4 regions of the Lysinibacillus sp. NPDC093210 genome follow, and region 3 is predicted to be linked to each of the others. Evidence: riboswitches for the same ligand, from Rfam matches in the RefSeq annotation. Region 3 holds a riboswitch; each other region holds the start of a gene.

What was found. Region 3 has a riboswitch for S-adenosylmethionine ahead of ACIP9C_RS01315 (YezD family protein). Riboswitches for the same ligand answer to the same signal wherever they lie in the genome.
Region 1: another riboswitch for S-adenosylmethionine. It lies ahead of ACIP9C_RS19410 (cyclase family protein); the one in region 3 lies ahead of ACIP9C_RS01315 (YezD family protein).
Region 2: another riboswitch for S-adenosylmethionine. It lies ahead of metA (homoserine O-acetyltransferase MetA); the one in region 3 lies ahead of ACIP9C_RS01315 (YezD family protein).
Region 4: another riboswitch for S-adenosylmethionine. It lies ahead of metK (methionine adenosyltransferase); the one in region 3 lies ahead of ACIP9C_RS01315 (YezD family protein).

The regions. Positions count from the first base shown of each region.
Region 1 covers NZ_JBIVOE010000009.1:173,914-181,896, forward strand. Annotated here, with positions in the region: gene ACIP9C_RS19380 (histidine phosphatase family protein) at 1-74, opposite strand, end outside; gene ACIP9C_RS19385 (group-specific protein) at 225-473, shown strand; gene ACIP9C_RS19390 (DUF1540 domain-containing protein) at 516-674, opposite strand; gene ACIP9C_RS19395 (methyltransferase domain-containing protein) at 789-1,391, opposite strand; gene ACIP9C_RS19400 (VOC family protein) at 1,464-1,907, opposite strand; gene ACIP9C_RS19405 (YuzC family spore coat inner layer protein) at 2,183-2,488, shown strand; SAM riboswitch class I at 2,598-2,699, shown strand; gene ACIP9C_RS19410 (cyclase family protein) at 2,797-3,534, shown strand; gene ACIP9C_RS19415 (DedA family protein) at 3,606-4,202, opposite strand; gene ACIP9C_RS19420 (Cof-type HAD-IIB family hydrolase) at 4,762-5,535, opposite strand; gene ACIP9C_RS19425 (DUF2225 domain-containing protein) at 5,998-6,693, shown strand; gene ACIP9C_RS19430 (hypothetical protein) at 6,715-7,068, shown strand; gene ACIP9C_RS19435 (MerR family transcriptional regulator) at 7,137-7,970, opposite strand.
Region 2 covers NZ_JBIVOE010000005.1:116,377-124,359, forward strand. Annotated here, with positions in the region: gene ACIP9C_RS13830 (spore germination protein) at 1-756, shown strand, start outside; gene ACIP9C_RS13835 (Ger(x)C family spore germination protein) at 778-1,974, shown strand; gene ACIP9C_RS13840 (hypothetical protein) at 1,981-2,214, shown strand; gene ACIP9C_RS13845 (GerAB/ArcD/ProY family transporter) at 2,241-3,539, shown strand; gene metA (homoserine O-acetyltransferase MetA) at 3,616-4,551, opposite strand; SAM riboswitch class I at 4,656-4,765, opposite strand; gene ACIP9C_RS13855 (nucleotide excision repair endonuclease) at 5,086-5,457, shown strand; gene panF (sodium/pantothenate symporter) at 5,556-7,001, opposite strand; gene ACIP9C_RS13865 (YhdT family protein) at 7,001-7,264, opposite strand; gene ACIP9C_RS13870 (class I adenylate-forming enzyme family protein) at 7,463-7,983, opposite strand, start outside.
Region 3 covers NZ_JBIVOE010000001.1:266,456-274,438, forward strand. Annotated here, with positions in the region: gene ACIP9C_RS01300 (hypothetical protein) at 1-421, opposite strand, end outside; gene ACIP9C_RS01305 (hypothetical protein) at 436-939, opposite strand; gene ACIP9C_RS01310 (flavin reductase family protein) at 1,754-2,242, shown strand; gene ACIP9C_RS01315 (YezD family protein) at 2,447-2,602, opposite strand; SAM riboswitch class I at 2,676-2,770, opposite strand; gene ACIP9C_RS01320 (phosphopantothenoylcysteine decarboxylase domain-containing protein) at 2,987-3,661, opposite strand; gene ACIP9C_RS01325 (LysR family transcriptional regulator) at 3,759-4,634, opposite strand; gene ACIP9C_RS01330 (DMT family transporter) at 4,769-5,668, shown strand; gene ACIP9C_RS01335 (general stress protein) at 5,837-6,343, opposite strand; gene ACIP9C_RS01340 (Dps family protein) at 6,541-6,990, opposite strand; gene ACIP9C_RS01345 (GNAT family N-acetyltransferase) at 7,195-7,734, shown strand; gene ACIP9C_RS01350 (DUF7878 domain-containing protein) at 7,963-7,983, opposite strand, start outside.
Region 4 covers NZ_JBIVOE010000001.1:1,111,356-1,119,338, forward strand. Annotated here, with positions in the region: gene ACIP9C_RS05465 (alanine/glycine:cation symporter family protein) at 1-563, opposite strand, end outside; gene ACIP9C_RS05470 (alpha/beta hydrolase) at 694-1,500, opposite strand; gene ACIP9C_RS05475 (gamma carbonic anhydrase) at 1,636-2,148, shown strand; gene metK (methionine adenosyltransferase) at 2,512-3,708, opposite strand; SAM riboswitch class I at 3,964-4,082, opposite strand; gene pckA (phosphoenolpyruvate carboxykinase (ATP)) at 4,285-5,871, shown strand; gene ACIP9C_RS05490 (alpha/beta hydrolase) at 5,975-6,931, shown strand; gene ACIP9C_RS05495 (alpha/beta hydrolase family protein) at 7,159-7,935, opposite strand; gene ACIP9C_RS05500 (NUDIX domain-containing protein) at 7,919-7,983, opposite strand, start outside.

The sequences.
Region 1 (7,983 bases), on a different contig from region 3:
CCTTTTTCTGTTAAAGGTGCATTTGAAGGTTGCCCTTGTGCTTCGCAATGTCTAATTACGTAAATCTTCTTCATTTCGCTCCCCTCCCAGTTCAAAAAATCGCTATGTCTATTTATAATATTTTACTATTTATAACAAATATCAGTAAAGGTATTCACTCATGAACTACAAACAACCATCATATATTTAGTCAGTGTAAAAGATGATGCTTAAAGGAGGATATGATGCAAGCGGAAAACAAACGCCTTCGGAAAATTCAACATCTTGCTCATGAAATTATGGATGAGATGAACGCAGGAAAAGAATTGAATGAGCTCGAAACATTAATACCTGTCATTGATAATTTATCTCGTGCAATCGGTGATTTAACAGACGCCTTTGGCAATTATTCATTAGATTATGTAGAGGAAAAAGTCAAAAATGCACATACCCTATTGTTTAAGAAAGACAAAGTAGATATGTACCAGTTATGACATAAAAAAAGGGTAGCCCCCTAAAGGGTTACCCTAACGTCATTAATGCTCTTCAGGTGTAAATGTTTTGCAATCTGTTTCTTCACTATTGGATGCATGCTGACCTTTTTGACTTACAACGTAAATAGCTTCTGCAGTACATTTGTTACCAGAGCCCCAATACGTGCAGTTATTGACTTCACATAGAATCTGTTGTGCCATCGTATCACACCTCCTCTTTTGTTATCCTTAACAAAAGTGGAGTTTTCAATACTTAACTTAAACATAAAACCTTAAAATAACCTAAAATAACAATGGTGCTTCGTTTTTTCTTTATTATCTTCTTACAGCGACTAATTTATTTGCTGCATGACAATGTTTAATATTGTTGTCATGCTGATCTTCAAATTGGTAAGAACGATAATATTGAATTGACCAACTATGATATAAATCTTTGATTTCGCCTTCTTTACATATTCCTTTAATAAATGGTGCTAAATCTTCTGGAATATCTACTTCGTCTGTAAATACGGTAATAATATTGATGCCCTGTATCTTCGTATGTATTTGCATTGATTGAATAATGTTATGCCAAGCTTCACGCTCTAAAAAGTGGAACAAGCCATGTGAAATAATACAATCATAGGATCGTTTAAACTCATATGTAGTAACATCTTGCACAATAGCGTGCAAGTTATGTAATTGATGCAACTCTTTGTATCTATTGATTTTAGCGATGCCTGCCTCCGAAATATCGATGGCTTCAACCTCAAACCCAAGCTGTGCTAAATAGACTGCGTGCCTACCATCACCACATCCTATATCTAAAATGCGTGCACCTGCTTGTAACCTATTTGCACATTCAACCACTTCCTCACTTGGTTTACCAAAAGCATAATGCGTATCTGCTAAGTAATCTTTCTCCCAAAACGGTTTCACTTTCTCATCTCCTCTCTAGACTAAGTATATCAAACGTGCTATGACCTAACTTCATCAAAGCACGCCGTCAATCTATTCCTTAATAATTATCATATCATTTTCATCGAATTCCCACATATCACCATGCGCAACTTCCCAATAAAAGCCGTTTGGATCTTGGAAATACCCGCTATAGCCTCCCCAAAACACTGTTTCAGGCTCCTTTACAATATTCGCCCCAGCTTTTTTTGCTAACAAAAATACTTCATCGACTTCTTCTTTAGACTTTCCATTATAGGCAAGTGTAATGCCATTAAAGCCATTACCTACAGCGGGTGGATTCGCTTCATCAATATCCTTTACTAAGCGCTCAATTGGGAATAAAGATATTTTTGTTCCTGCATTATTGAAAAAAATAACATCTGGATTTGTTTCATCCCCATAGACGACTACTTCAAAACCCAGCCCTTCACGATAAAATGCCAGCGATTCTACCATATTTTTTACTCCCAATGTAATTAAATTTAAACGGTTCATCCCATCTTCCCCCTTTTCTACATTATCTATTACTTATTCTACTATTTTAGTTAATTTCCCTTTATCTCCATGACCATGGTACACGCTCCATATAAAAGATGACCCTCAACACAAAACATAATGCCGCTACATAAGATACACTAAGATATTAGCTATGGATTGGAGGAATTCTGCTGTATTACAATCCTTATCCGTATTATGTTTATGTAAATCAATATCCAAATTGGGGCATTTCTAACACCCCTTTACTATATCATTTGCCCGGACAGCTTGCGATGCCCACATCTCCAAACCCTAATCCGTACCCGCCTATTAATACATTGAAGTTGAAGACATCTGCCAAACAAATTCAGCCAATTATGCAGCAGGCCCAATTACTGACAGAGAAAATTGAAGGGTCTGATCAATTTGCACATGATCTTAAGAATGCTGCACAGCTTTCCAAGCAAGATGAAGTGCAAAAACTCATTTCTTCAGCGGGTGTTACGGCGAAGTTTGAAGCGAAATATACGCCAGATAATATTCGAATTGTATTATCAGAAGGTGGGTGCTGTAGTATAGCGGTAATTTTATATTGGTGATGAAGAAGGCTTCTTATTTTTTATAACCATGCACTCCTATAGAACTTGTAAACTATTTTTGATTATGCTAAAGTATTTGGTATTACTATTTCTGAAAATTCATATATTTTTCTTATCAAGAGAGATGGAGGGATTGGCCCTATGAAGTCTCAGCAACCAGTCTTAGGCATGGTGCTAATTCCAATTTGCGAACTTCGCAAAAAGATGAGGAGACTGACTTCAGTTACACGAGAGTCCTCTTCTACAAGTAGGGCTCTTTTTTTATTTTGTTTTTAACTATTCATAGTAAAAGAAAGCAGGGAATAAAAATGACAAATGAACTTTTACAAGCATTGCAGCTATTAAAATCTAAGCAATGGGTCGACTTAACACACACATTCGGACCTAACTCGCCTCATTTCTTTATGTTTGAAGATGCCAAATTTAAAACGTTATTTTCGCATGATGACGGCTTCTTTGCACAACAATTTACGTTTCCTGGGCAATATGGAACACATATCGATCCACCTATCCACTTTGTTTCAGATACACGCTACTTAGACGAATTAGAATTAAAAGAACTTGTCCTACCGCTAATTGTTATTGATAAGTCTACGGAAGCTGAATCGGACAATGACTTCTCGTTAAGTGTACAAGATATTTTAGATTTCGAAGCAGAATATGGAGAAATTGAAGCAGGGACATTTGTTGCACTGCGAACTGATTGGAGTAAACGTTGGCCAGATAAGGATTTGTTCAATAATAAAGATAAAGACGGTCATAACCATATTCCAGGTTGGGGATTAGAAGCGTTGCAGTTTTTATTTACAGAACGGAACATCAATGCAATTGGTCATGAAACGTTCGATACGGATTCAGCGTCAGATTTCCGTAAAAACGGAACGCTGGATGGCGAATACTTTGTACTAGATCAGGATACATATCAAATTGAATTAATGACGAATCTAGATAAGCTACCAGCAAAAGGAGCAGTCATTTTCAATATTGTGCCAAAGCCTGAAAAAGCATCTGGATTCCCTGTACGTTCTTTTGCGATTTTGCCTTAAGTCAATACAAAATGGTCTGCCTCAAATGCCATATAAACATTTGCAGCAGACCTTCTTTTAACAGGCTGTATTCATTTAATAGTATTTCTTTTTTTAAATAAAAAGTACACAATCAGCATTAGTACTATAAATAACAATACTGCATATAGGCTGTATTGAGATAAATACATACCAACAAAACGCCACTTATTTCCTAGCACTTTCCCTAAAGTAATAAATGTGAAAGTCCATACGATTGCACCAGCATACGCATAAACAGCAAACTTTTTATAAGGATAATTATTAATTGCTGCAATATATGCTGTAAGATGACGAACGCCAGGTATAAAGTATCCAATTAATAATAGTACAGGCCCTATCTTTTCAAACAATTTTTTCGTAAACTCAATTTTTTGTGCAGTTATATGAATTTTCGGCCCATATTTTTGTAATAACGGCAAACCGAATCGACGACCAACAAAGTAGCTGAGGGTGATGCCTCCTGCAGCTCCCACCGCAGCACTTATTAATGCAGGAATATGCTCTAAATTTTCCCGATAAACATTATACCCTACATAGGTTAAAAAAATTTCGTCAGGAAGTGGCAGCCCGACAATCCCTCCAACTAGTATAAGAATAATCCCAAAATACCCGTAATGTTCAATAAGAGATTGCACGTGATGCACCATTTTTTACCCCACCTAAAGCCTTAATTTTCCCATTATCTCAGCTTAACATAAGCCTCTTAAAGTCAATTATTTCTAACAATCACTTTTGCATAGGTTTAATCATTATTACATGTATATCAATATTGTACAATCATCACTACTTTATTTTTGTTAAATTCAGTTTTCACAAAAAAACCTTTTTACCGTAGCTACGTATCTCTTTCAGCGCTAATTTCTATTTACGAGGACTCCATATCCCTTACTGTAGCTCACGTCAAAACGACTTATTTCGTTAGTCAGTGATGAGCTGACTAAAAAACCAAATACATACGACAATGGCAACTAGAACATCTACCACAATCATTATCTATAATTTATTCATACAATCTGATAACATTCCTGTCTATCCAGCAAAATATAATCAATGCTGCGCACATACTATGGCAAAAAGGCATCTATAGCTAGCTAATGTAGACTAGCAATCTTTAAATAAACAACAAAAAGAAAAAAGCAGAGAACATTCTCCCATAGACAAGATTACGATGGCGATATTATTCCATTCTTTATCATCTTTGTTACCTTAAATAAGCTGTAGTTTACGTAATGCATAATCTATACCACCTTCATCTGATTTCATCGTGATATAATCAGCGATATTTTTTACTGCGACACTGCCATTTCCCATCGCGATACCATATCCAACTTGCTTTAACATATTAATATCATTATCTCCATCTCCAAAAGCAATTGCGTCTTTCGGAAGTAGGTTGAAATATTTTAGTACTGCTTCAACAGCGATGGACTTTGATACATCGTCTTGTAGCACATTCATAATCGTCGGATGCCATCTTTCAAACTTTAAATTTGGAAATTGTGTTATGTACTTTTTCTCTTCTTGTTCGTTGATATATAAACACATTAAGTAAACTTCCTTACTTAAAATATTAGTAGTAGTAGGAGGATACTCATCTAAAGATAATGTCTCCTTCATTGCCTTTAGTGTTGCAGGATGGCGAACATTATTCATTGATAGTTGGTCAGTGAAAAATGACAGACTATCGTTATTGTCATCAGCAAAAGCTTTTACACTTTGTACGATTTCTTGTGCGATTGGAATGGTATGAATTATTCGATCACCATGCCGAGTATAAGCACCATTAGCAGTTATAAATGTATCAATCCCTAGTTCTTGCAAATCATGACACATGGATAGTGGTCTTCCTGTTGCAGCAACTAATCGAATTCCTTTGTTTCTTAATATTTGTAAAGCGTTCTTCGTACTCCTTTCAATACAACCATTGCCATAGTTAATGAGCGTACCATCCACATCAAAGAAAATAATTTTACAGTCCATTTCAATCTAGCCCCTTTAAATAAAATAGAAAAATATAGTAATTATTATACTTTGAAAATAAAAAAACAATAGCTTTCTACTGCCTTAAATTCCTTATCAATAAACATATTATTGAATAGTAAATTTATCCTATATGTATTATAATAAAACTACTAAAATTTTTTATAAAAATGAGCATTCTAGATATGTCAGACTTAATTTAATAAAGTTGACTAAAACATTTAACTTTTCTCTTTTCACCACCGATAAATACTATTGCCAGTATATTTAAAGCAATCATTCCCTTTACATAAAAAAATTAATATTTTCCTTGTACTACTTTCATCATATTGAAGGAGTATACCAAAAAACATAGAATTGCTAAAATAGTAGAAAATCCATTAAATATATTGAACGAGTACCCCCCCTATTTAAATAGAACTAAAGAAATGTTAAAAACTCGACACAGAGGAGTTGGTTCATATGGGTTTTAATATTTACTACTACGAAAGTAATGTGGATTGTAAATTTTGCAAAAAACAATATACAACATATAAGGTAAGACCAAATCGTTTTAAAATAATCGAAGAACAAACGGATTTTATGCCTGTTTATGAAGGCTTGAATCCATTACTTTATGAAGTTGCTGTATGCCCGCATTGTGGATATGCTTACCATAAATCTATGACGAGAACGTATGGACCGTTCTTGCAACTAATCGATGAATTGTATATTAAAGAACTACATAAGCCAATGAACATCTGTCGCGAACGCACTATTGATGATGCTATCGTAAGCTATAAATTGGCCTATCTCGTAGCAAAGGCCTCAATGGAAGAGGCACTTTTAATGGCTAATATCGCACTAAAAATAGCTTGGCTATATCGTTTAAAAAATGAAGGCGAATCTGAAACTCACTACTTATATGCAGCAAGAGACTTTTACAGTAAATCATTTGCATCCAATCAAGAAGGCACCGAACGAATTCAATATTTACATGCTGAATTAAGCCTTCGACTCGGCGATATTGTAGAAGCCAAAAAAGGTTTCTCAAGATTAATCGCAGATCGCAATGTTTCCAATAAATATCGTAAATTAGCGCGTAATCGTTGGGAAAATTATAAATATGATGATTACCCTAACAATGTCACTGAAAATAAACAAGAAATCATCAAATAATTGAGAAGGGAGAGGAATCGAATGCTGCTGTTCGGAAAAAAAATAGACGCTCGAGAAGAGGATATTTTTTCGGAATTACATCATTTTTTATTAAGAAAAAATAATCGGCACTTAACGAATGATGAAATTGTTGCATTAACAGGCATTTCATCGGACTTACTTTTTAAATGGGTGAAGACAGGAAAATTAAAAACCTCTATCTTCCCTAATCTTGGCGCGCCATGTGAACGATGCGGTAAAATTACACAAGCAAAAATTTGCGTTAACTGTTCCTCATCCATCGTTAATACCTTACAGCAAGAAGAAAAAGATCAAGCATGGTTTAATAAAATTCAACGCAATAATTCAAGAGCTAGCACTTACCATTACAAATAAACCTTTGTACACAAGAATCTACGACATTGCGTGAGTAGCCGCAATGTCGTAGATTCTTTTTTGCAAGACTACTTTGCCCTTTTGACAATTTCCATCATAATTTTCGTTACATAGTCCTCCTCACGATTTTTAATAACAGCATCATAAATATATTCTTCATACACGTACTGCCCTAGCTCATAGCCGTTTTCATCCATGACCTTAAATAATCGTTCATATGTTTGGCCTAGCGTCGTTGATAATCCTATATGGTAACCAATAATAAAATCTCCTTCAATCGCCTTAAAATAAGGATGCCCATCTTGAGGATGTGGTTGTTCCATATATAAGTAACAATAATTATCATAGCTACCAGCTAAAACTTGCTCTCTTTTTGTAATGCCCCCAATCGGATAGCCTGTATCGAGTTGCGAGCGATCCAATTCATCGATAAAATCCGAGACCGCCTTTACAAACTGTTCCTCTGTGGAATCTTCGATATTTTTGCTTAAATATAATGTCTCTTCCGGAAAATGCCCGATCGTAATGCTGTCAAAATCTATATGCAATGCTTCCTCTGTTGTCTCGATTTTCACCTCAATAATACTTTCAATCATTTCAAGCTCTTGCCGTTTTTTCGCCACAAGCTCCTTTTGCTGACGCATCAAATCTAAAAAATTTTCTGGTGATTTATCTGCCATATACTTTTGAATTTCTTTTAAAGACATACCAAGCGTTTTTAATAATTCAATAACGCTAAAAAAGTCATATTGAGCGATGGAATAATAACGATAGTCCTTACTGTCTTTCATAATTGGTGATAGAAGACCAATTTGATCATAGTAAATGAGCGTTTGTTTATTCACCTTACAAAGCTTGGCAAATTCACCTGTTGTAAAATATTTTACGTTTTTATTAAGCATTTTAAGTTTCCTT
Region 2 (7,983 bases), on a different contig from region 3:
ATAGCAATATTAGTGGATGGAACACCTCTTGTACTAACCGTCCCTGTAATATTCACATCTTTTTTACAGGCTGCAGAAGATTATTACCAAAATTGGATTATTAGTTCATTAATTCGACTTTTACGTTTTTTTGGTATTTGTCTTGCATTAGTAATGCCTTCCCTATATGTAGCCATTACTACCTTTCATCAAGAAATGCTTCCAACGGCAATGCTTATTAGTATCGCTTCACAGCGAGAAGGTGTGCCCTTCCCCGCTGTAGTAGAAGCACTAATTATGGAGATTGCCTTTGAAATTTTACGTGAAGCAGGCCTTCGAATGCCTAGAACGATTGGACCAGCAGTTTCCATTGTAGGGACATTAGTAATTGGTCAAGCAGCCGTGGAAGCGGGCGTAGTATCAGCTGTAATGGTCATTATTGTTGCATTAACAGCCATTTGTAGCTTTCTGTTTCCTTCCTATGGCTTATCAAACACGATTCGGGTTCTACGTTTCCCATTGATGATTTTAGCCGCGATGTTTGGTTTATTTGGCGTTATGTTTGGCATTATGATGATTATACTTCACTTATGTAGTTTACGTTCATTTGGCGTTCCATATATGAGTCCTTTTGGGCCACTCATTATGAAAGATCAAAAAGATGCAATGATTTTGTTCCCACGTAGAGATTTACTCACAAGACCGAGGCTGTTCAGTCAAAAAAATAAAGTTAGAGAACAACGATATCACGAAGAAATAAAAAGAAATCAACATTAATGTGTAAATGAGGAATACGTCATGTCAAAAATGAAGATGATTTTGTTATTGTTAATCCTCACTTTATTATTAAGTGGTTGCTGGAGTAAGCGTGAGTTAAACGAATTAGCGATTGTCGTTGCACTTGGTGTAGATAAAATAGATGATGAATATGAAATTTCTATCCAAGTCGTTGATCCTAGTGAAATTTCCTCAAAGCAACCTTCTAGCGGACGATCACCTGTAGTCACCTACCATGCAAAAGGAAAAAGTGTGTTTGAAGCAATTCGAAGAATGACGACTATAACACCCCGGAGACCTTATTTTGCTCATCTCCAAATGGTAGTTATCGGTGAGAAATTAGCTGAAGAAGGAATAAACGAACCACTCGACTTTATCGCAAGAGATCATGAATTTCGAAACGATTTTGATGTTATCATAACGCATGATTCAACAGCAAAAGAAGTGCTCAACGTCTTAACCCCGATTGAAAAAATGCCTGCCAATAAATTGTTAAATTCAATTAAGGTATCCGAAAAATCTTGGGGTTCAACATTATCTGTAAATACAGACGAACTACTTAACACCCTTAGTAGCAAAGAAAAAAGTGCTGTTTTATCGGTTGTTGAAATAGAAGGAGATACTAAATTAGGAATAGATCAAACAAATGTAGAAAGAATTAAAACCCCCGTTATTTTAAAATATATTGGTATAGCTGTTTTTAAAGAAGATAAATTGATAGGGCTTTTATCCGAAGAGGAAAGTATTTACTATAATTTTTTAAATAACAAAATTGAAAGTACCGTAGAAGTTCTTTCTTGCCCAAATGGTGGGAAGTTGTCGACAGAAATTACAAAATCGACATCTCAAATTAAGGGAACTTTTAAAAATGGCATTCCAAAAATAACAATAAAAATTGATATTACACAAAATATCGGCGAAGTAAATTGCCCAATTAATTTAACTAAAAACAAAAGCATTCATTATATTAATAAAAAGACCGAAGAACGGATAAAAGAACAAACGAAAAAAACGCTAGATACGATTCAAAAAAATTATAAACTCGATATATTGGGCTTTGGGGAAGCACTCCATCGGAAAGACCCTAAAAAATGGAAGGAAACAAAAAAAGAATGGTCTACAATATATCCCGAAGTAGCTGTCAATATCGAAGTCAATGTGGCTACACAAGGATTAGGAACAATCCAAAATTCATTATTGCACAATTCAAAGGAGTAGCTAGCGATGTTTATAACGATTGTTTTCGTAGTATTTTCTTTAGCCATTGCCTACAGTGTCATTCCTAATTTAAAGAAAAAAGGCGAAAAAAAAACAATTATCGTCTTTTCCATTATATTAAGCATAGGAGCGACATTAAATATTGCCATTGGATTAAAAAAGAACATTCCCAGTCCTTTAGATTTCATTACATTTATTTTAACGCCTATTAGAAAATTTTTACTTACATTTTTTCAATAAAAAATGAAAAGAAAGGGTAGTGTACGATGGATAAACAACTCATTAGCGCAAGACAATTTACAGTCATTACCCTTCTCTATTCAATTGGAACCGCTATATTAATTGTGCCAGCAAGTATTACAGAAAAACTCAGCCAAGATGCGTGGATTGGAGCGACTATTGGTGTACTATTAAGCTTTTTATTAATAAAGCTCTTTGTATCATTAGGAAATCAAACTCCAAACCTTACGTTTATTGAAGCGAACGGAAAAATATTCGGCAAATTCATCGGTACTTTGACATCGCTTTGTTTTATGTCTTTAACATTTTTTTCAGCAAGCGAATTATTATATTTCATCGGGATTTTTATGCAAACGGAAGTGATGCCTGAAACGCCTACTCTGTCCTTTGCTGTTTTATTTACGATTATTATCGTTTTCGCGTCGTATTTAGGGATTGAAGTTTTTGCACGTTCAGTGGAAATACTCTTTCCAATATTTTTGTTAATTTTTATTATTTTTATTATTTGTATTTCCCCTCAAATCAATATTGAAAATATCATGCCAGTCTATGAAACAGACACAAAATCATTAATCGTCGGTACGCTAAACTTTACGAGTGTTTTTTCTTTCCCACTTGCTGTGTTGCTTATGTTTTTCCCTTCTGGAGTCAATGTACATAAAGCAGCTCAAAAAGGATATTATATCGGCACACTGCTAGGTGGAATTGTCTTAATTCTCATTATTGCCCTTTCAACACTTGTTCTTGGCTCAACTAATACATCAATTAAGACATTTCCAAGCTATGCGCTAGCTCAACGAATTTCTATAGGTAATTTTTTTCAACGCGTTGAAATTATCATGGCTGTTATGTGGATTATATCCATTTACATTCGAACATTCATTTATTTTTACGCAACGGTACTTGGTCTAGGACAAATATTGAAAATAAAAGATCCTCGTCCACTCATTTTACCACTTGGATTATGTATGGTTGCACTGGCTCAAATTGCTCACCCGAATATCGTCCATTCAAATAATTATAATGAGAATATTTGGCCGTTGTATTCAGGATTATTAACCGTTTTACTTCCATTGTTGTTACTAACAGTCGCAAAAATTCGCAAAATAAAAAAGAATGAAGACAATCAAAGCTCTTCAAGTAATCAGCAAGAATCTCAAGAACAACAACCAAAAGACAAGCGAGCTCCAAAAGAACAACCAGAATCAAAAACGCAGCAAGCTCCAAAGGAACAACCAGAATCAAAAACGCAGCAAGCTCCAAAGGAACAACCAGAATCAAAAAAGCAGCAAGATGCGACCAAACCAAATTCCGAATCTCAATAAGTTAACACAAAAACCACATTTCTCACTTTTAATGAGAAATGTGGTTTTTCTAACTGCAAAATGGTATAGTTCCAAATTAAATATGGTATTCAATTTCATCAACAAAGTCCCATTCGTACGGTGTTTCTTGATAAACATAATAGTTAAGCCAATTCGAAAAAAGTAAATGCGTATGTGCTCGCCATGTATTAATCGGCTCATTAGAAGGATTATTATTCGGGAAATAGTTAACAGGAATCGCAATATCAATTCCTTTTTCAACATCACGGTAATATTCATCAGCTAATGTTGTCGCATCGTATTCTAAGTGACCTGTAATCATTATGTTTTTATTATCCTTTGACTGCACAATAAAAACGCCAGCATCTTCTGAATAGGACAGTAAGCGTAAATCTGGGTGCTTACGTACTTCATCAATAGAAACCGATGTATAGCGTGAATGTGGCGCTGTAAATAAGTCACTAAAGCCTCGCACTAGATCGACTGTTAAATCGGTAATGACATGTGAATATACTCCAGAACACTTTTCTGGCAGTTCAAATTTACCGATACCATAATGGTGATACAACGCAGCTTGTGCACCCCAACATATATGCATTACAGACGTAACATTTTTCACGGACCAATCCATTATTTCTGAGATTTCTTCCCAATAATTCACTTCTTCAAATGCCATTTTTTCAACAGGAGCCCCCGTAATAATCATACCGTCAAAGCGACGATGGCGAACCTCTTTAAACGTCGAATAAAATAGCTGTAAATGTGATTTACTAACATTTTTTGATTCGTGTGTTGCTGTATTTAAAAATGTAATATTCACTTGTAATGGTGTATTACCGAGCAATCGCAGTAATTGTAGCTCTGTCTTTTCTTTTTCTGGCATTAAATTAAAAATTAAAATATTTAAAGGACGAATTTGTTGCGTTTTGGCGCGGTCTTCTTCCATTACGAATATTTTTTCCCCACGTAAATGTTCTCCAGCTGGTAAGTTTTTTGGAATATTAATAGGCATATTGAATTCCCCTTTTCGTTAATTTTTTCTCTCTATCTAATAAAAATTAAAAAATCCCCCTCATTCCTTTAGAGCAAGAATGAGAAGGATAATTATCACGTTCACTCTTATCTCTCAAAGGAAAAATCCTTTGGTGGAATTAGCACCTTTCTAACATTGTTAGAGGTTGCTGAAGCGTCATCGGGCCAAATCCCTCAGCTTCTCTTGATAAGATTATTTAATTAAAAAGAATTGTATCATGAACGATTAAGAATTTCAATAATACATAGAATATTTAGTATTTAAATGAATGGAAGTATATTTTTTGTTAAACACTATAATCAATTCTACCTAAAGCTTTTGTAGATTACGTAAATACGGCTTAAAAATCATTTTTAACATCTATTAGCCTAAGTAGATGACAAACAAATGACAAATTACACCCGATTACAGCTATGCGCAGTAAATAGATTTTTGTACAAATAAATCGGAATGGTAATCAAGGAGGTATTATGTTAACATATACCTTTAGTAACAGAGAGGAACGTGAATATTTTGATTAAAATTGAACTCCCAAAACCAGACTTGGTAATTCGTCAACGTGAGCAAGTATTAAAACCTGGGGATGTAGAAATCCCGCCATTCCATGGTTTTATTGATTTCCATAAAATCACTCGCGAAAAAGGTGGCATTTTCTTATTCTACAACGAAAAAAATGAGCTATTGTTTGTAGGGAAAGCGCGTAAAATTCGTCAACGCATTAAAAAGCATTTTGAAGATAATGTATCACCAATGAAAAAATACCGTGATGAAATTTTCAAAATTGAAGTATATGAAATTGATGATCCAATGGAACGTGAAATTTACGAAACTTATGCAATTAACACATTCCGTGCAAAATATAATCTTGAAAAAGTATTTTATTAAAAAATGCCGTTAGCATGAAATATGCTAACGGTTTTTCTTTTTTTCCTCAAAAATGCAAAATACCTTGAGAGCTTTATCCTCCCAAGGTATTTTGATATTTAAATAAATATTTTTTCATCTTTAAATTTATTAGCTGTTAGGTAACTTACGATGACAAAAATAATGAATGAAGCCACTATTGGGATTGTCACTGTATGCATGCCAAAGATTGACGGATAAAAGCGATCGATTACAATATATAACGTCATGCCCGTAATCATGGAAGCAATAGCGCCGTATTTATTAGCCTTTTTCCAATATAAGCCTAAAACGACTGACCAAATAAAGACAGCTTCTAGGCCGCCAAATGCAAATAAATTAAGCCACACAAGTAAGTCTGGTGGATTTAACGCAAATACAACAACTGCTAAACCAATTACTGTAGTAACGATAAAGCTTGCACGCTTAATTTCTCCATCGCTGGCAGTTGGCTTCACGTAATTTAAATAAATATCCTTCACGACTGTTGAACTAACTAACATGAGCAACGCATTAACCGTAGACATCGTTGCTGCCATTGGTGCTGCTAAAACAATACCCGCTAAAAATGGCGGTAAAACTTTTAACGTTAGTAGTGGCATCACCTTATCGCCAATTTCAATGCCTGGCATTACTGGACGAGCTAGCACACCAATTAGGTGCATACCGAACATAATTGTCCCAATGGCGATGGTACCAATAATAATCGCTAAATGCATACTTTTTGAATCTTTATAGCTCATAGCACGAACTGCAATTTGAGGTAGCCCAACTACGCCAATTCCTATTAAAATCCAAAATGTAGAGACATACAACGGAGTAAGTTCTCCTTCTGCACCAAATGGGGTCACGAGTTTTGGATTTTCTGCAACAAGGGATGTCATAATTTGATCTATTCCCCCGCCCGCAACGATTGTCCCAATTAGTAAAATAACAGTACCAATTACCATTATCGAACCTTGTACCGTATCCGTTAAAGCTACAGCTCGGAAGCCCCCGATAATAACATAAATTAATACCGACGCTGCAAAAATAAAGAGTGCCGCAGTATAATTTAAACCCGTTAATGATTCAATTAAGCGCGCTCCACCTACCCACTGTGCCATCATCGCAGAAAATAAAAAGACAATAATACTAATTGCAGATAAAATCACGATGACATGACTGTTATAGCGTTCACGTAAAAAATCAATTAATGTAATCGCTTGATAACGGCGAGCGATAATCGCAAATTTCTTGCCTAAAATCATTAATACAAAATACCCCGCAGGTAGTTGCGCCATCGCTAACAGTACCCATCCAAGTCCCTTATTATAAGCGACACCTGGTCCACCAATAAAACTACTTGCGCTTCCGTAAGTGGCAATCATGGTCATCGCTAGAATAAAGCCTCCCATTTCACGACCACCAAGAAAATATTCCTGTAAAAACGAGTTCGATGAACGGACATGTTTATTCGCCCATATACCTATTCCAAAAATGATAATTAAAAATATGAAGAGCGGAAAAATAACTTGCCAATGCATTATTCATCCACCTCCCCATCCTCAAATGGAACATCTTTGAAAAAGAGTTTTAGGACGAGCCAAATTAAGACAATCATAAAAGCTGTTCCAGCGATACAACTATAGAAAAACCAAGCAGGGAAACCCCAAACATACGTATATTTTGTTGGATCCCCCGAGCCTAGGCCATATGCAAAGCCGTACCAAATAGCAAAGTTGACAATTACAAGTCCAATGCCAATGAGCGCTTCACGATGCGCAATTTTAAAGCGTTGATCTTTCAATATAGAATCCCCCTAACCTACTCTATTTTACTGGTATGTAGGTATTATGGGAAGCTTTGTGAAAAAATAGATAAAAAAAACGAAAGTTAGCGAACAATGCCTTTTGAATGAAGTAAATTCTAAGTTTCCTGCAGCTTCTTTGCCTTAGTGGCGATTTCGCACACAAGCCACCTGCGTTTCCTCATATTCTATCTATGATCAAGAGCTTTTCAAATGCATTTGAAGCGCTTTTTTGTCGATTTTGCCAACGATTGTTTTTGGCAATTCATCGATAATAATAATTTTTTTAGGGATTTTGTAGTGACCTAATTCGTTTCGACATAGTGTCTCCACTTCTTCAACTAGCGTATCTGTCTCATGTTGGCAAACAATAAATGCCGTTACAATTTCGCCCCAATAGTTATCCGGTACCCCGATGACTGCCGCTTCTTTTACGAGCTGATGACGCAATAAACATTGCTCTACCTCTTGTGGATAAACATTTTCACCACCACTAATTATCATTTCTTTCCTGCGACCGACAATATAGAAATAACCATCCTCATCCATTGTGGCTAAATCACCGGTCCTTAACCACCCATCACGTATCGTATTATCAGTTTCCTGCTGATTATTCCAATAAAATCTAAACATATGCTTACCTCTGACAAATAGCTCTCCTACCTCATGAGCAGTGCAATTTTCCCCCTCTTTATTCATAATTTTTGCTTCATTAAATT
Region 3 (7,983 bases):
GCATTTTTTGTTCAAATTCTAACACATGATCGTCGTTATCAAATAAAAATTGTACTTTTTTATTTTTTAATTGCTTTAATTGTATTTTAACTGGTTGATCAGGAAAATAACTTTTCCCAATGCCGTCCTCTAAGTAATCTTCAATCACATTGACAATATATCCCCATAGCTCAGGGAGATAGTCCCAATATCGAACACCTAAAATTTCTTTATTATAGCATTTAATCGATAACCCACCATCAAGTCTAAGAAGACCGTCTTCTTCTATATATTTATTTTGAGTGTTATTGATAAAAGAAACAAATTCATGCCAATTATCGTTTATGCTTATCGTATATTTATCAGGATTGTTGACTGCATCTTCCAAATCGTCGATAATTCTTTTTACAACGAATTCATTAATTGTTACTACTTCCATCATATATTCACCTCACATTAGTTTTTTGGATATAGTTGTCTAATATGCCCATCTTTAATCCCTAGTACGTATTTAACACCATCTACTTGTCCCTCTACTCTGAACATACCATTTGTTCCTTTTTTGGCTAATATCGTATTATTTTGTTTAGCTATATTTAAAGCAATACTTTTTACATCATCTACACTTAAATTTGGATTATAAAACGATTGATTTCCCCTTATTGACCCATCCCAATATTTCGGGTGATGTCGAGTTAACATATGTTCCATATCTGATTTAGTTAATCTAAAAGTATGACTTCCTGCTCTAAACGTTGCAGTTTCAAAATTAGTCAAAGCATTTGAAACTTTAGATTTAGATGCTTTTTTAAACACCTTAGAACCCCATCTAATTACATATTTCCCTCCACTTAATACAAGCCTTGCCACGAGTGGCAAAAATCGAGGTTTATTTCCATTAGATAAAATTTCTTCATTTACTTCTATAGGGATATTGTGCCATTCTACTTCTTCTATCAATGAAACTTCTACATTATCCCAATCTATTTCTTCTAGACTATCGAATATTTCTGGTGCTTCAAATATAGATATTGAATTTTCTTCTTCTTCAATATCTACCCAATTTAAATTATCAACTTCAGTTGCTTGTGCACAACCTGGAGTATTACATTTTTTGTTAATCAGGCAATATCATAGAATTGGTATACCATTTATTTCTTAACGATCTTGATGGAATACATTTAGCAACCTTCAACCCAAGACTTTAAGGCATCTTCAAAACTAAAATATTTATAAATAAAATTAAATACAATAAGATAGGGATTAATAAGAAATCCTTAAATACATATACTAATAAATTTCCTTCTATAAAAGGGCCATTACCCTCAAATACTTTTATTACTTCAAGAATATTAATATATGCTGATAGAAGTTGATGGTTTGAAAACAATGATTGGTTGGCTATATGTGATTTGAAAATACTTAACTCATTCAATAGGCGAAGAATCAATAAATCAAGCATTTTTATTAAGTAAATACAATTCTATTTTTTTAGAAAATTATAATTATAAATTATTGCGCAAATTTTATCCTATGTCATTAATATAGTCAATAAATAAAATATGTATCTCTTTAAAAATCTATATAAAAAACCCATATTTTAGAAATAATTAAAATTCTCTTTCTCCTTTCAGAAATTTTTATATTATAATAATTGAATAATATACGCTTTACAGTTGCTGGATTATTTTGTAGGCTATCCATAATAGCACCAGAAAAAATGCTACAAGAACAAACAAACCGTATTCTCCATAAAATAATAAGAGGTGATTGTATGACGGACAAAGTAACTGCTTTTAAACAGGCTTTAGGTAATTATCCAACAGGTGTCACAGTTGTCACAGCTTACAGCGATATTAATGAACCGATTGGCTTAACGGTCAATTCTTTTGCATCTGTTTCCATAGATCCGCTCCTTATCCTATGGTCATTGGACAAAAAATCGCAGCTTCATCCACTTTTTAGTAATACGGACAAATTTGCGGTAAATATTTTAGCGAACGATCAAACACAATTATGTACGGTATTTTCTAGTAAAATCTCTGACCGATTTGCGCAAGTCAAATGGTCTACTTCTGTACACGGTTTGCCAATATTGCATGATACGTTAGCTACGCTTCAATGCAAAACATTTAATAAAATTGATGCGGGCGACCATACCATTTTCATTGGTCATGTTTTGGAAATTGATAATGCAAAAAAAGAACCATTACTTTATCATCGTAGGCATATTGGTCAAATCCCAACGAGCTTTTACGAATAAAATAAAAAGTAGGCATTTCAAATTTTTTTGAGATGCCTACTTTTCTTGTTCGTAAGTTAAAAATATTTAGAACAAACTGCCCTTGCGTTCAATATTGGAACATGAACCAAGTTCATTGATGTTGCACATTAACTCAGGACACCATGTGGCGACAATAAGCCTAAAATTAGGTCGCGAGTTAATTTCTCTGCTTCTTTTAAAGCTTCACTTTTTCTGAGGAAATCTTTGTTTTTCAAGTCGATTAATTTGTACAATAACTCCATCTTGAATTGTAATTTGCACTTCACCAAATTCTAAATTTTGAATAGCCTTCGCAATAACTTCTAATTTCTTATCATCAATCTTAGACAGTTGAGACATACGATACACCCCTTCTTTTTTTCATACTTTTGTGTATAAAAGAGATCCATGCATCAAGACGATTTGATGCCTCCCCTTATCTCTCAGACTTTGCTGGAGTTGGCACCTATTAACTCGGTTGCCGAGACTTCATTATGCCTAATTCCTCCACACCTCTCGCGATAAGAGTTTACGTTTCTTGGAAATAATTCTATAATTCAGAAAACCTATTGTCAATATAAATATTATAAAACCTAGTTGAATACTATGCAATAGAGAAAAAAGGTACATTTTTATAGCTCTAAATTTTCTTGAAATCCAATCTTAAGATCTTGAAAGCATTAGTATGAATGTTCAAAACATAAAAAAAGCTGTGCAGAATTATATATTCCACACAGCCGCTCTTTATACGTTTTGTAAGTATTCCATTAACACTTTTGCAGTTTCTTGTTTACCAATGACTTTAATAGGTTGTCCTTGTGCAGGTACAATCCAATGTGGCTCTTGTCCGCCATATAAAGATTGTGAACTATTGGCAACCATCAACTGTGCATTGGCAGTTCCCATACGAAGACGTGCACGGGACAGTAAAAATTCCTCATCTTCTGTTGCCTCTAGCTTAAAACCTACTAACGTGACATTTGGTTGCCAACCCTTTATTTTGCCTAACACTTTTGGTGCTTTTTTAAAGTGAATAACAGGGGGCTCGTCAGATGGCATCTTCCCTGCACCTTCCATTAGATTCCCCGATTGATCGTATACTTTATCAATGACCCAATCTGAACCTGCAGCTGCCATAATAACGATGTCTACTTGTTCATTTTGTACAGCATAGCGAACCTTATCACCTAAATCTTCAATACCTTCAAAGCGTACTGTACGCATTTTATCTTGATTAATCGGCAGTTGCGCAAAATAGCCATGCATATAGATGACGTTCGCACCTGCCGCCAGAGCTGCTTCAGCCAAATAACAGCCCATTGACCCCTTCGATAAATTCGTATGCCCTCGCACACGATCCCATTTTTCAAGTGTTCCCCCACTTGTAATGAGTACGGTTTTTCCTTGTAATGTCCCCACTCACACTCACCTTTTCTTTTCAAACTATCATTTTTAAAAAATAACTAATTGATAAGCAATCTACATGTTCTATTTTAACGTAAAAAGCTTAAATAACCTATTTCTTATTTTGATCTTTTAGCCACACACTTAAAATTTCCGCAAACTTTTTAGTGACCGGTGAGGCTTGATGTTTCATGGCTAGCCCTATCGTACGATAACCACCTTGCTTTAGTGGGATAGCCCTTAATGAGGATGGTAATCGGTTAATCACTAATCGAGGTAAAATAGTAATGCCTAAATGGTGTGAAATCATCGAAATAATCCCAACCTCCTCCGATAGCTCAAATCGAATATTTGGTTTAACATGGTACTCTTCTAAAATTACTTTTACATCATTAGTTCCCCGATACGATGTCATTATAAAAGGCATGTCTTCTAGTTCAGCAATATCAATTTCTGAACGATTATAGAGAGAGCTTTGATTGGAGACTATACATAAAAGTGGGTCTTGGACCAATTCGATAAATTGAAATTGCTCCGATTTTTGACCATTAAGGAAGCCAGCGTCTACTTCACCACTTTGTAGCCACTGTTCGATTTCATAATAGTCCCCTTCACGTAACTCTACTTGTATACCTGGAAACTGATTGTCCATAATACGGATAATTTCTGGCATCCAGTTGGAAGAAATACTAGAAATAACACCTATTCGCAATTTCCCTCGCGTTACACCAAGAATATGGGCAGCTTCTTGTTGTAATAATTCGTCCGCATCGAGAACATTTCGCATAGCCCGAAGCATTGTTTGTCCCTCGCTCGTTAATGTCACTCCTGTTCGACTTCGATGAATAAGGGCAAATCCACATTCTTTCTCTAAGCTGGAAACAGCATGACTAACTGCCGATTGGGTTAACCCAAGGGCGTCTGCAGCTTTCGTAAAGCTAGAAACTTCTGCCACTTTATTTAAAATCTCATATTTGACTAAACTCATTCACATTCCCTCATATATACATGAATTTTTTTAATACTAATCATTATAAACATTCGTTTTACTAATCACAATACAAGATATATAGTAAATTTTAGTATGAAACTGTTTTAGTACACAGAGATAGAAGGTGCATAATGAGTAATCAAGGGAAAGCAAATTTATTAATGGTCATAGTTACAATGTTTTGGGGATTGTCTTATACGTTTATGGTAATGGGACTTGAAACATTAGCTGTATTTAATGTGGTAGCATTACGCTGTATCATCGCATTTTTGGCAGCAGGCATTATTTTTTATAAGCGTATGATAAAGGTCAATTTCAAAACATTGAAATACGCAGCTATTCAAGGTTTGCTGTTATTCATTGTGTTTGCACTTAGCTTATTTGGATTAGAGACAACTTCTGTGTCAAATGCAGGATTTATTTTAAGCCTTACAGTAGTCTTAGTGCCCATTTTCAGTAGCTTTATCGAGAAAAAGTTGCCATCAAAAGCAGTAAGTTTTGCAATTATTTGCACGATGATTGGTATTACAGTATTAACTGTTCAACATTCATTTACATTTCAAATGGGCGATATATTAGTTGCAATCGCGGCATTATGTTATTCGATTTATTTACTGTTAAACGGTCATTTTACACGTAGCGTAGAATCGATTTCCTATGGTATTTATCAGCTCGGTTTTGCTGGAATTTATGCGCTTGTTTTAACACTACTTTTTGAAGCACCTACACTTCCGAATTCAACTACTTCATGGATTGCGATTTTAGGTCTTGGTATTATCTGTAGCGCGTTTTGCTTCGTTGGCCAAACTGTTGCACAACAGTATACTTCTGCTACACATACAGGACTAATATTCTCATTAGAACCTATTTTCGCAGCGATGTTTGCGATGATGTTCATTGGCGAAGGACTAACGGTAAAATTACTTATCGGTGGAAGCTTCATTTTAATTGGTAATCTTGTCGCTCAATTAGAGCAACTTCATATTCTTCGATTTATGCGAAAACATGAACAAGAAAAAGTGATGCATTAATTATACAAAGACCCTGAAAAATTTACATTTGTAAAATTCTCAGGGTCTTTTTCTGATTATCTAAGCTTTGACGCACACTGTTATAAAAACAGTAAAAAGTGAAATGGAGTGCATACCATTTCACTTTTTGCTTGTTTTCAAGCTAGTTAAATTCTAGCCACTTTACCTTTATAAATATCTTCTCATTTGTTCAGCTTCATTCATTTGCTCTTCAGCTTTTAGTCGCTCTTCGCGTTGTGCTGGTGTCTCATCAACGATAGATTCAGGTGGTGTTACATGTGTATCAAATGGATCAAGTGGAGCGCGATTTGAATCTGCGGCAAGTGTAGACGTTGTAGGATTTACATCATCATGCTCCGCGTATAATACGATGGCTCCTTCTTCAACCAGTTGAGCGTAATAAGCTGTTTGACCCTCTGTAAGATCAAATCGTTTTAAACCTTCTGTGACAGCTGTCTCACCTGTAAACCATGATTTAATTTGGTCAAGCCAATTACCTGCCTCATGTGTTTTCACATCACCATTTGATTTAACATCTTTAATTTCATCTGATTCTCTAGAAATAATATGAATTTCATCTGCGTTATAACCTTCCATGCGCATACATTTTAAAATATGAAACATCTCTTCTCTCGTATGTGCAACTTCAATTTTTGGGTTTTGTTCATTCATCATGTTCAATTCCTCCTAATTTTGTAAGGCTTACTATGTATGTACCCTGTCACTTTCACAAAAAACCCTTTTTATGCATCCTTTATATAACTGTAATATTTGTCATATCATATTGTTTTCTGTTGCGTTTTTGTCATATTCTATTAATCGCTATAAAAAACACTTGGAGCTATTAACTTTACTCCAAGTGCCAATGTTAATTATGCATATTTTTTATCAAGAAAGGCTTTCAACATCCAAGTATGTTTCTCAAGGGATAAGTACATCCCATTTAATAAATCTTCAGTACGGTCATCCCCTTCCTCTGCCGCTAGCTGCATAGCATGATTAATAGCTTGCATTAGTTTTTCAAAATCTGAAACAGTCGTTGCTACCATTTCATCAGCAGTTTCTTTACCTGTTGCTTCTTCCACATATGATAGCTCGAGATATTCTTTTAACGTAGCAACTGGCTCTCCACCTTTTGACAGTATACGCTCTGCTGTATCATCGAAGTTAATTGTAATTTCATTATATAATTCTTCAAATTTAGCATGGAGTGTAAAAAAGGCATTACCTGTTACATACCAATGATAGTTATGTAGTTTCGTATACAGTACTGACCAAGTTGCTACTAGTTTATTCAATTCCTTGTTTAAATCTTGTGGCATAATTACCCCTCCAAATTATAGTTTTTTTTAGGTTTTTAGTATGCAACAACAAGACGCACCCTGTCAAGTAGACACAATAAATAAAATAAAAAATAATTAGTGAAATAAAAATTCTCTTTTCTTAGAACCTTTAACAGTAAATATATTCCACTTTGTGCACATTATTGTACAATGGAATAAAAACAATCCAACATAGGAGACTTTATGAAAATTACATTAAACGAATTGGCATATCATGATATGGAAAATTTATATGCATTTGAACTTGAAAACCGAGCATATTTTGAAAAAATGGTACCTAGTCGTGGCGAGGATTATTATGATTTTACTATTTTTAAAAAGAAAAACATTTTGCTACTTGACGAACAAGCGCAAAAGCTATCCTATTTCTATTTAATTAAAAATGAACTCGGACATATCGTTGGACGTATCAATTTAACAGATATCGTTAAAGATCAACAGCTAGGTCATATCGGTTATAGAGTTGGGGAAAAACATATTGGTCAAGGCATTGCAAATATTGCGTTACAGTTGTTATTAGCGAACGTCAGCAATCAAGGCCTAACACAAATTGCGGCGAAAACAACAACAAATAATATAGCCTCACAAAAGGTATTAGAGAAAAATGGCTTTACCTACACTGGCACAAGTGATGAGGCATTTGAAATAAATGGGCAAAACTTAAAATTTGTTTATTATAAATGGAGTGATTTAGAGGCAGCACCTAACGAGTTTTCTTTCTGAAATAGATTTAATTTTAATATCTAATAAATAAAATGTATTGTTAAACTAGTAAACTACCTATCAATTTTATTTGATTGGTGGTTACTGTTTTATGTTTCTATTGACTTAATAAATTATTCAAAATCGAATTTATCTAACCATTGACACTATACGGAATATGTTTAATAAACTTCCCTAATTCAATATTAAAATAACTTTCAATATCTCCTTTAAGCTTTTTCTCTAAATCTAAATAAACGTTAGATTTTG
Region 4 (7,983 bases), 840 kb from region 3:
CCTAATAGTACGACAATAATTATTCCTGTAATCCAAGATTCCATACCGAAAGCGTTTTCAACAGCAACAGAAATTGCATTCGATTGAACGCCTGGCATTAATATTAACATTGCGATTAACGCCGCAATCGCAAAAATTACTGCAAACCATTTTTGCCCCATTCCCTTTTCAATATAAAAGGCTGGACCACCACGGTATTCTGTATCCTTCTCTTCTTTATATATTTGTGCTAATGTCGACTCAACATAAGCCGTCGCCGCACCGATGAAGGCAATTGCCCACATCCAAAAAATTGCACCAGGCCCCCCCATTGCGATTGCAGTTGCCGTACCAGCAATATTACCTGTACCAACACGCCCTGATAATGCAATCGACATTGCCTGGAAAGAAGAAATTCCCTTTTCCGATTTCTCTCCTTTAAACATTAAGACGAACATATCCTTAATGAGTCTTACTTGTAGGAACCGTGTAATAATTGAAAAGAATAAACCGATCAATAAAATACCATAAATAAACCACGGTCCCCATAAAATACTGTTCAGAAAACTTACAATACCTTCCATTTTACCCCTCCCAAAATATGAATATTCTTACTTTAAGACATTATAGTATTACATTTTTCTGAAAATTACAACATTATTTTTAAGTTACTATACATCTTATTCAACAATATTTTTTCGGAGGGGAAACATTCTATCGAATTATATATCCAATTCTACGCAAGGCATTATTAACAAAATCTCGGATATAGACAAAAATCTCTTCACGCTCTATTTCATGGAATAGATTATGGTAGCATTTTGCCCATTCTTTAAATTGGAATTCAGCAAACTCCTGCTGATGTAGCCAATTGCGTGTTTGTCTAGTTTCCGTGATACTATCCCTTTCCCCAGTCATAATAAGCATAGGCGTGTTCGGAAACTCTGCTTTTGGCATGACCGCTAAATTGCGCATCATTTGCTGTAATTCACGATACCACTTTACTGAGATGACGGACTTAAAAGGAAACTCGTCCTTCATTTCATCTCTGCCTTCGACACTTCTCGTTAATTTGTCAAAAGAGATATCGTGTGTCATTTTAACGCTTGCCGTTAAAGCACTTAAGCTAGTTAATGCATTTGATAACTTGCCAGGCTGTAATTTTAAATGCAGCCAAGGTGATGTCAAAATAATTCCTGCACACTCATATTTTCTCTTATGCATTGTATGAAGGATTAACGTTGCTCCTAGTCCATGTCCCATTAAAAACACTGGCAAATCATATGAAAAAGCATTTTCAATTAAATGCCTTGTATATTTGTTGTACTCTTTAAAGTCCTCATCATGGACACGTGAGAGTTTCGCATTTGCCCCATGATTCGGTAAATCCCCCATGACTACGTGGAAGCCTTCCATTCTGAGTTTTTCAATAAGCCATGCGTACCAACGGTGATTTTCGTAAGCACCGTGAACAATAGCAATCACAGCCTTCGCTTGTCCATCAGCTTCCCATTTCCACATTCACATAGTCCTCCTAAATAAATAGTTACACAATGATTATAACGAAATATTCACGTCATAATAAAATTATATTTGCATAAAATTGCGCATTTGATACGATAATACTACATCAAAGAAAGAAAAGAGGCGTTTAGCATGATTTATCCGTTTAAAGACAAAACACCTAATATCGATCCATCAGTATTTATAGCTGACTATGCAACCGTTACTGGTGACGTAACGATTGGTGCCGAGACAACTATTTGGTTTAATACAGTTATTCGAGGCGATGTATCACCAACAATAATTGGTAAACGAGTAAGTATCCAAGATCTTTGCTGTCTACATCAAAGTCCAAAATATCCATTAATAATCGAAGATGAAGTAACAGTTGGACACCAAGTAACTTTACATAGCTGTACAATTCGAAAAAATGCATTAATAGGTATGGGATCAATCGTGTTGGATGGGGCAGAGATAGGAGAAGGTGCATTTATTGGTGCGGGTAGTCTTGTACCTCCAGGTAAAGTCATTCCTCCTAATTGCTTAGCATTAGGTCGTCCAGCAAAAGTTGTACGTGAATTAAATGCTGAAGATAAAGAAGACATGGAACGTATTGTTAGAGAATACGCAGAAAAAGGTCAATATTACAAATCTCTTCAAAAATAATGGATGCCCTAAAAATACGCGGGCTACGATATAGGTGTAAGTGCTCTAGTAAGAAACAAAGTTATATAGGATAAAAAATAAATTCGCGATATCCTTCCAAGGTAAACGGAAAGACGCGAATTTTTTTGCAATCAATTACGCCTAGGCATAATTGCGTCCAGATTTTTTACAGTCTGCTCTAAAAGCTCCTTAGAAAATCTATGACATCCGCCGGGGCCTTTAACTTGCTTCAGCATTCAAATCCAACCTTTAGAAGTGGGGTATGAATGCTGAAGCAAGTTAGAAAGGGGCCATTAAGTAGCCCCCTTCAATAAAACATTTGCGTATGTTTACCACATATACGAATGCTCTTTATAAAATAGCTTATAGACTAGCTTTTTCTCTTAATGCATCAGCCTTGTCCGTATTTTCCCAAGGCACATTTAAATCTGTACGACCGAAGTGACCATAAGCAGCCGTTTGTTTGTAAATTGGGCGACGTAGATCTAGCATTTTAATGATGCCTGCTGGACGTAAATCAAATAGTTCGCGAACCCACTTTACGATTTCGCTTTCGCTTACTTTTCCTGTACCAAATGTATCTACTGCGATTGATACTGGTTGTGCTACACCAATGGCATAAGCAAGTTGGACTTCAGCACGTTCTGCTAAACCTGCAGCAACGATATTTTTTGCCACATAACGAGCAGCATATGCAGCTGAACGGTCTACTTTTGTAGCATCCTTACCAGAGAATGCACCACCACCATGACGTGCATAGCCACCGTATGTATCAACGATGATTTTACGTCCAGTAAGTCCAGCATCTCCTTTAGGTCCACCAATAACAAAACGACCTGTTGGGTTGATGAAATATTTCGTTTGAGCATCTAATAACTCACTAGGTACTACTGGTGCTATTACTAACTCTTTTAAGTCTGATTGAATTTGCTCAAGCGACGCTTCTTCGTCATGCTGTGTTGAAATAACAATAGTATCGACACGAACTGGGATGTTGTGTTCATCATACTCAATTGTCACCTGTGTTTTACCGTCCGGACGTAAATATGCTAGCTCACCTGATTTACGTACTTCTGTTAAACGACGAGCTAATTTATGCGCTAAACTAATTGGTAAAGGCATTAACTCGGGTGTTTCGTTACAAGCGTAACCGAACATTAATCCTTGGTCACCTGCACCAATAGCTTCAATATCTGCGTCAGTCATAGAACCTTCACGCGCTTCTAATGCTTGGTCTACACCTTGAGCAATATCTGGTGATTGTTCACCAATTGCTACTAGTACTGCTAAGTTTTCAGCATCAAAGCCATATTTGCCGCGTGTATAGCCAATTTCTGCTACCGTATCACGCACGATACCTTTAATATCTACATAAGTAGAAGTCGTGATTTCTCCTGCTACTAATACTAATCCTGTTGTTACAGTTGTTTCACACGCTACACGTGCATTTGGATCTTCTTTTAAAATGGCATCTAAAATGGCATCCGAAATTTGATCACAAATTTTGTCGGGATGTCCTTCTGTTACACTCTCTGATGTAAACAATCGACGGTTTGTCATTTGATTTTCCTCCTATTACTCTTACAAATAGCATTTGCGAAATTAATACGGTACTCATTACCCATGTCAAGTTCGCTCCTGAAGGATAGAACTTTCAAGCCGTTGTTGCTTTTAACATGAGGATTTCGAAAGATCCGTCATTATAATAAGGAAAGAATTGTATATACTTACCTTTACATTCATTATGAAAATAAAAAAAATCCTTTTCTCACGTACTTTACATGAGGAAAGGAATAATGACTTCGTAACCTTTCACTCTTATCGTTCAAGGGTTTTCCCCTTGCATCAGGTTGGCACCAGCGCATGTCGTGAAATAGTTCATGCAGGTTGCCGGGTTTCACAGGGCCTGACCCTCCACCAGCTCGGGATAAGAGTATCCGTTCAATTCCTCATCTTACGTAAAAGGTCGAACGTTGTCAATTATTTTATGACTTTTTGTTGAAAGTTATTTAAAACACGAAAATAATTTTTGAATTAGTATAGATTATTAAAGCAATTGTGTTATACTATTTTTGAAATTAAGAAAAACTCCCTCAAACTCAAGGGAATACTATAAAAAAGGATGGTATTTAATCGATGAATTCAGTAGAAATTGCAAACGAACTGAAGGAATTATTAAACGGCGGGAACATTAACGTTCAACTTTCAGTACCACAATTAGCGGAAAAAGCTACATCTCGTGGTGAGGCTATGTTAACAGTAGATGGCGCAGTTCGTGCAGAAACTGGCAAATACACTGGTCGTTCACCTAAAGATAAATATACGGTAGAAGAAGAAAGCACAAAAGATAAAATTGACTGGGGTAAAGTAAACCAACCAATTTCTTCGGAAGTGTTCGATAACTTATATGTAAAAGTAGTTAAATACTTAAAAGAACGTGACGAATTATTCGTATTCAACGGTTTTGCTGGTGCTGACAAAGATTCACAATTAAGCATCCAAGTAATCAATGAATATGCTTGGCATAATCTTTTCGCCCATCAATTATTTATCCGTCCAACACAAGAAGAATTAGCTTCTCATGTTGCTGACTTCACAGTTATCTCAGCTCCTAACTTTAAAGCGGATCCAGCTATCGATGGTACATCTTCTGAAACATTCATTATTGTATCACTTGAAAAGAAAATCATCCTAATCGGTGGTACTGAATATGCTGGTGAAATGAAAAAATCTATTTTCGGTATTATGAACTACCTATTACCACAACAAGGCATCCTATCAATGCACTGTTCAGCAAACGTTGGTGAAGCTGGCGACGTTGCATTATTCTTTGGTTTATCAGGTACTGGTAAAACAACTTTATCAGCTGACCCTGACCGCAAATTAATCGGTGACGATGAGCACGGCTGGTCTGACAACGGTGTATTCAATATTGAAGGTGGTTGCTATGCAAAAACAATTAACCTTTCTGCTGAAAAAGAACCTGAAATCTATAACGCAATCCGCTTCGGTTCTGTACTAGAAAACGTAGCTGTAGATCCTGAAACTCGTGTTTGTGACTACGATGATGTTTCATTAACAGAAAATACACGTGTTGCTTACCCAATCCAATATATCGAAAATATTGTTGATCCATCTGTTGCAGGTCATCCAAAAACAATCGTCTTCTTAACTGCTGACGCATTTGGTGTATTACCTCCAATCAGTAAATTAACAAAAGAACAAGCAATGTATCACTTCCTAAGTGGTTTCACATCTAAACTTGCAGGTACTGAACGTGGTGTAACAGAGCCAGAACCAGTATTCTCTACATGTTTCGGTTCTCCATTCCTTCCACTTCCAGCAACTGTTTATGCTGAAATGTTAGGTCAAAAAATCGATGAGCATGGCGCACAAGTATTCTTAGTAAACACTGGCTGGACTGGTGGCGAATACGGTACAGGTAGCCGTATGAAGCTTTCTTACACTCGTACAATGGTACGTGCTGCAATCGATGGTAAACTAAACAACGTTGAAACGACTCAAGATGCTGTATTTGGCTTACACATTCCTACAGCAGTTGAAGGTGTACCTTCAGAAGTGCTTAACCCACGCGATGCATGGGCAGACAAAGCTGCTTATGATGTAAAAGCTGCTGAACTTGCAGGTCTATTCAATGACAACTTCAAGAAATTCTCAAATGTTTCTGAAGCAATCACTAAACTTGGTGGTCCATTAAAATAATAATGCGACTAAGGGAACGATTTATTCGTTCCCTTTTTTATACCCATTTCCATAAAAAATACTCTTCAAATTTTTATATTTTGGATAGTATTGGAGGATACATATGAAAAAAAAATACAAAATACTAGTTGGCATCATCGTCTCATTATTTGTGTTATTTATTGGAGCTGGATTTATTGCAGGCAATTACTTTTACAACTTGGCGTTAAATCCACAATCTGATAAATCAGCCGTTCTTGATGCACCACATAATTTAATTGCTTCTAATCCGAATGAAGTGAGAGAGAAAGAGGCTCGTGAAACATGGTTTAACAGCCATTACGAAGAAACAACGATTCAATCCATAGATCAACTAAAACTACATGCCTATTCCATTAAAAATCAAAATGAATCAAATAAATGGGCAATTATTTTTCATGGATATTCAAGTGATGGATTACAGATGACCAAGTATGCAAAACACTTCTATGACATGGGCTATAATGTCCTTATTCCTGATGCAAGAGGTCATGGTAAAAGTGAAGGAGACTATATCGGAATGGGCTGGCATGATCGCTTAGATGTCGTGTCATGGATTGACAATACGGTCCAATTAAATAACGATGCAGAAATCGTCCTTTTTGGTGTTTCGATGGGAGGCGCCACAGTAATGATGGCATCTGGTGAAGAATTACCTACAAACGTTAAGGCAATCATCGAGGATTGTGGCTATTCTTCTGTTTGGGGTGAATTTTCTTATCAGCTAAAAGAGATCTTCCACTTACCAGCCTTCCCTATTATGTATTTTGCTTCAGCCGTAACGAAATTAAAAGCTGACTATACACTTGGTGAAGCTGATACGGTCAAACAAGTTGCAAAATCACAAACACCGATGCTATTTATCCACGGCAGTAACGACACATTCGTCCCTTCTTCAATGCTAAATGAAGTCTATGAAGCAGCCAATGTGCCTAAAGAAAAACTACTTGTTGAAGGTGCAGGTCACGGTAGAGCTGAAAATGTAGCAGGAGCAAAATATTGGGAAACAATTCAATCATTTTTAAGCACCTACGTAAAATAATCGGTGCCAGTCACTCACACAATTTACTATTCTAGCCCTATATTTTATAACTAACATAATAAAAATCCACGAACACTCCTATGGCAACACAAGTAGCGTAAGACGCAATAAACGGCGCGATTAGCGACGGTTGCGGCTTACCATTTGCCCATGGAAAGTACAGTGGATTTTTATGATTTATAAGTGCCAGTCACTCACACAATTTAACATGTCCCTTTGCTAGAATATCACTGTTTCTTCATCCATTCGCACAAAGCGCGCACAGTTTCACGATTTTGAGCAGGTGGATATTGATGTGCAAATCGATGATTATACCACGTTTCATACGTCTTATTGGCATCCTCTAAGTAAAATGCTAATTGCCTTGCATGTTCAATATCAACATTTTCATCACGATAGCCGTGAATAATTAGCACCGGTGCTGTAATATGTTCAACTTCAAATAAAGGTGTACGTGCATCATAAGCCTCTGGTACACGATTAGGTGTCCCTCCTATTACGCGTTTCATCATACGACGCATATCCGTCCGCTCCCAATAAGTAGCTGTCGCATCAGAAACACCTGCCCACGTAACAACTGAAGTAATATCCTTACGTAAAATTGCCGTCCACAGCGCCATAATACCTCCACGTGAAAAGCCAAACACATGAATATTATCATTGCAAAATTGCTTTAGCACATCTACCCCATGCACTGCATCATAACGATCCTGACCTGCAAATTCATCACGACCTTCTCCCCCTCTATTCCCTCGATAGTAAGGGGCAAAAACGATAAAACCTTGTGCGGCAAACTGGGCAACACGTGCTGGTCTCACCATGCCGATGCTTTGCATTCCTCCACGTAAATATAAAAACCCATCGTATGTACCTTCTGCCTTAGGCTCTGCTAGCAAGCCTTTAACCCGTAATCCAAGTGATAAATAAGTAATTTCCGATAAGCGAATAGCTGGATTCGGTGAAGGGTATGGACGTTTTTCAACTATTTCACCATTGATCGTCATAGCGCTTCAACTCCTCTAGCATTTTTTGCATGCCTTCGTCTTTCATAT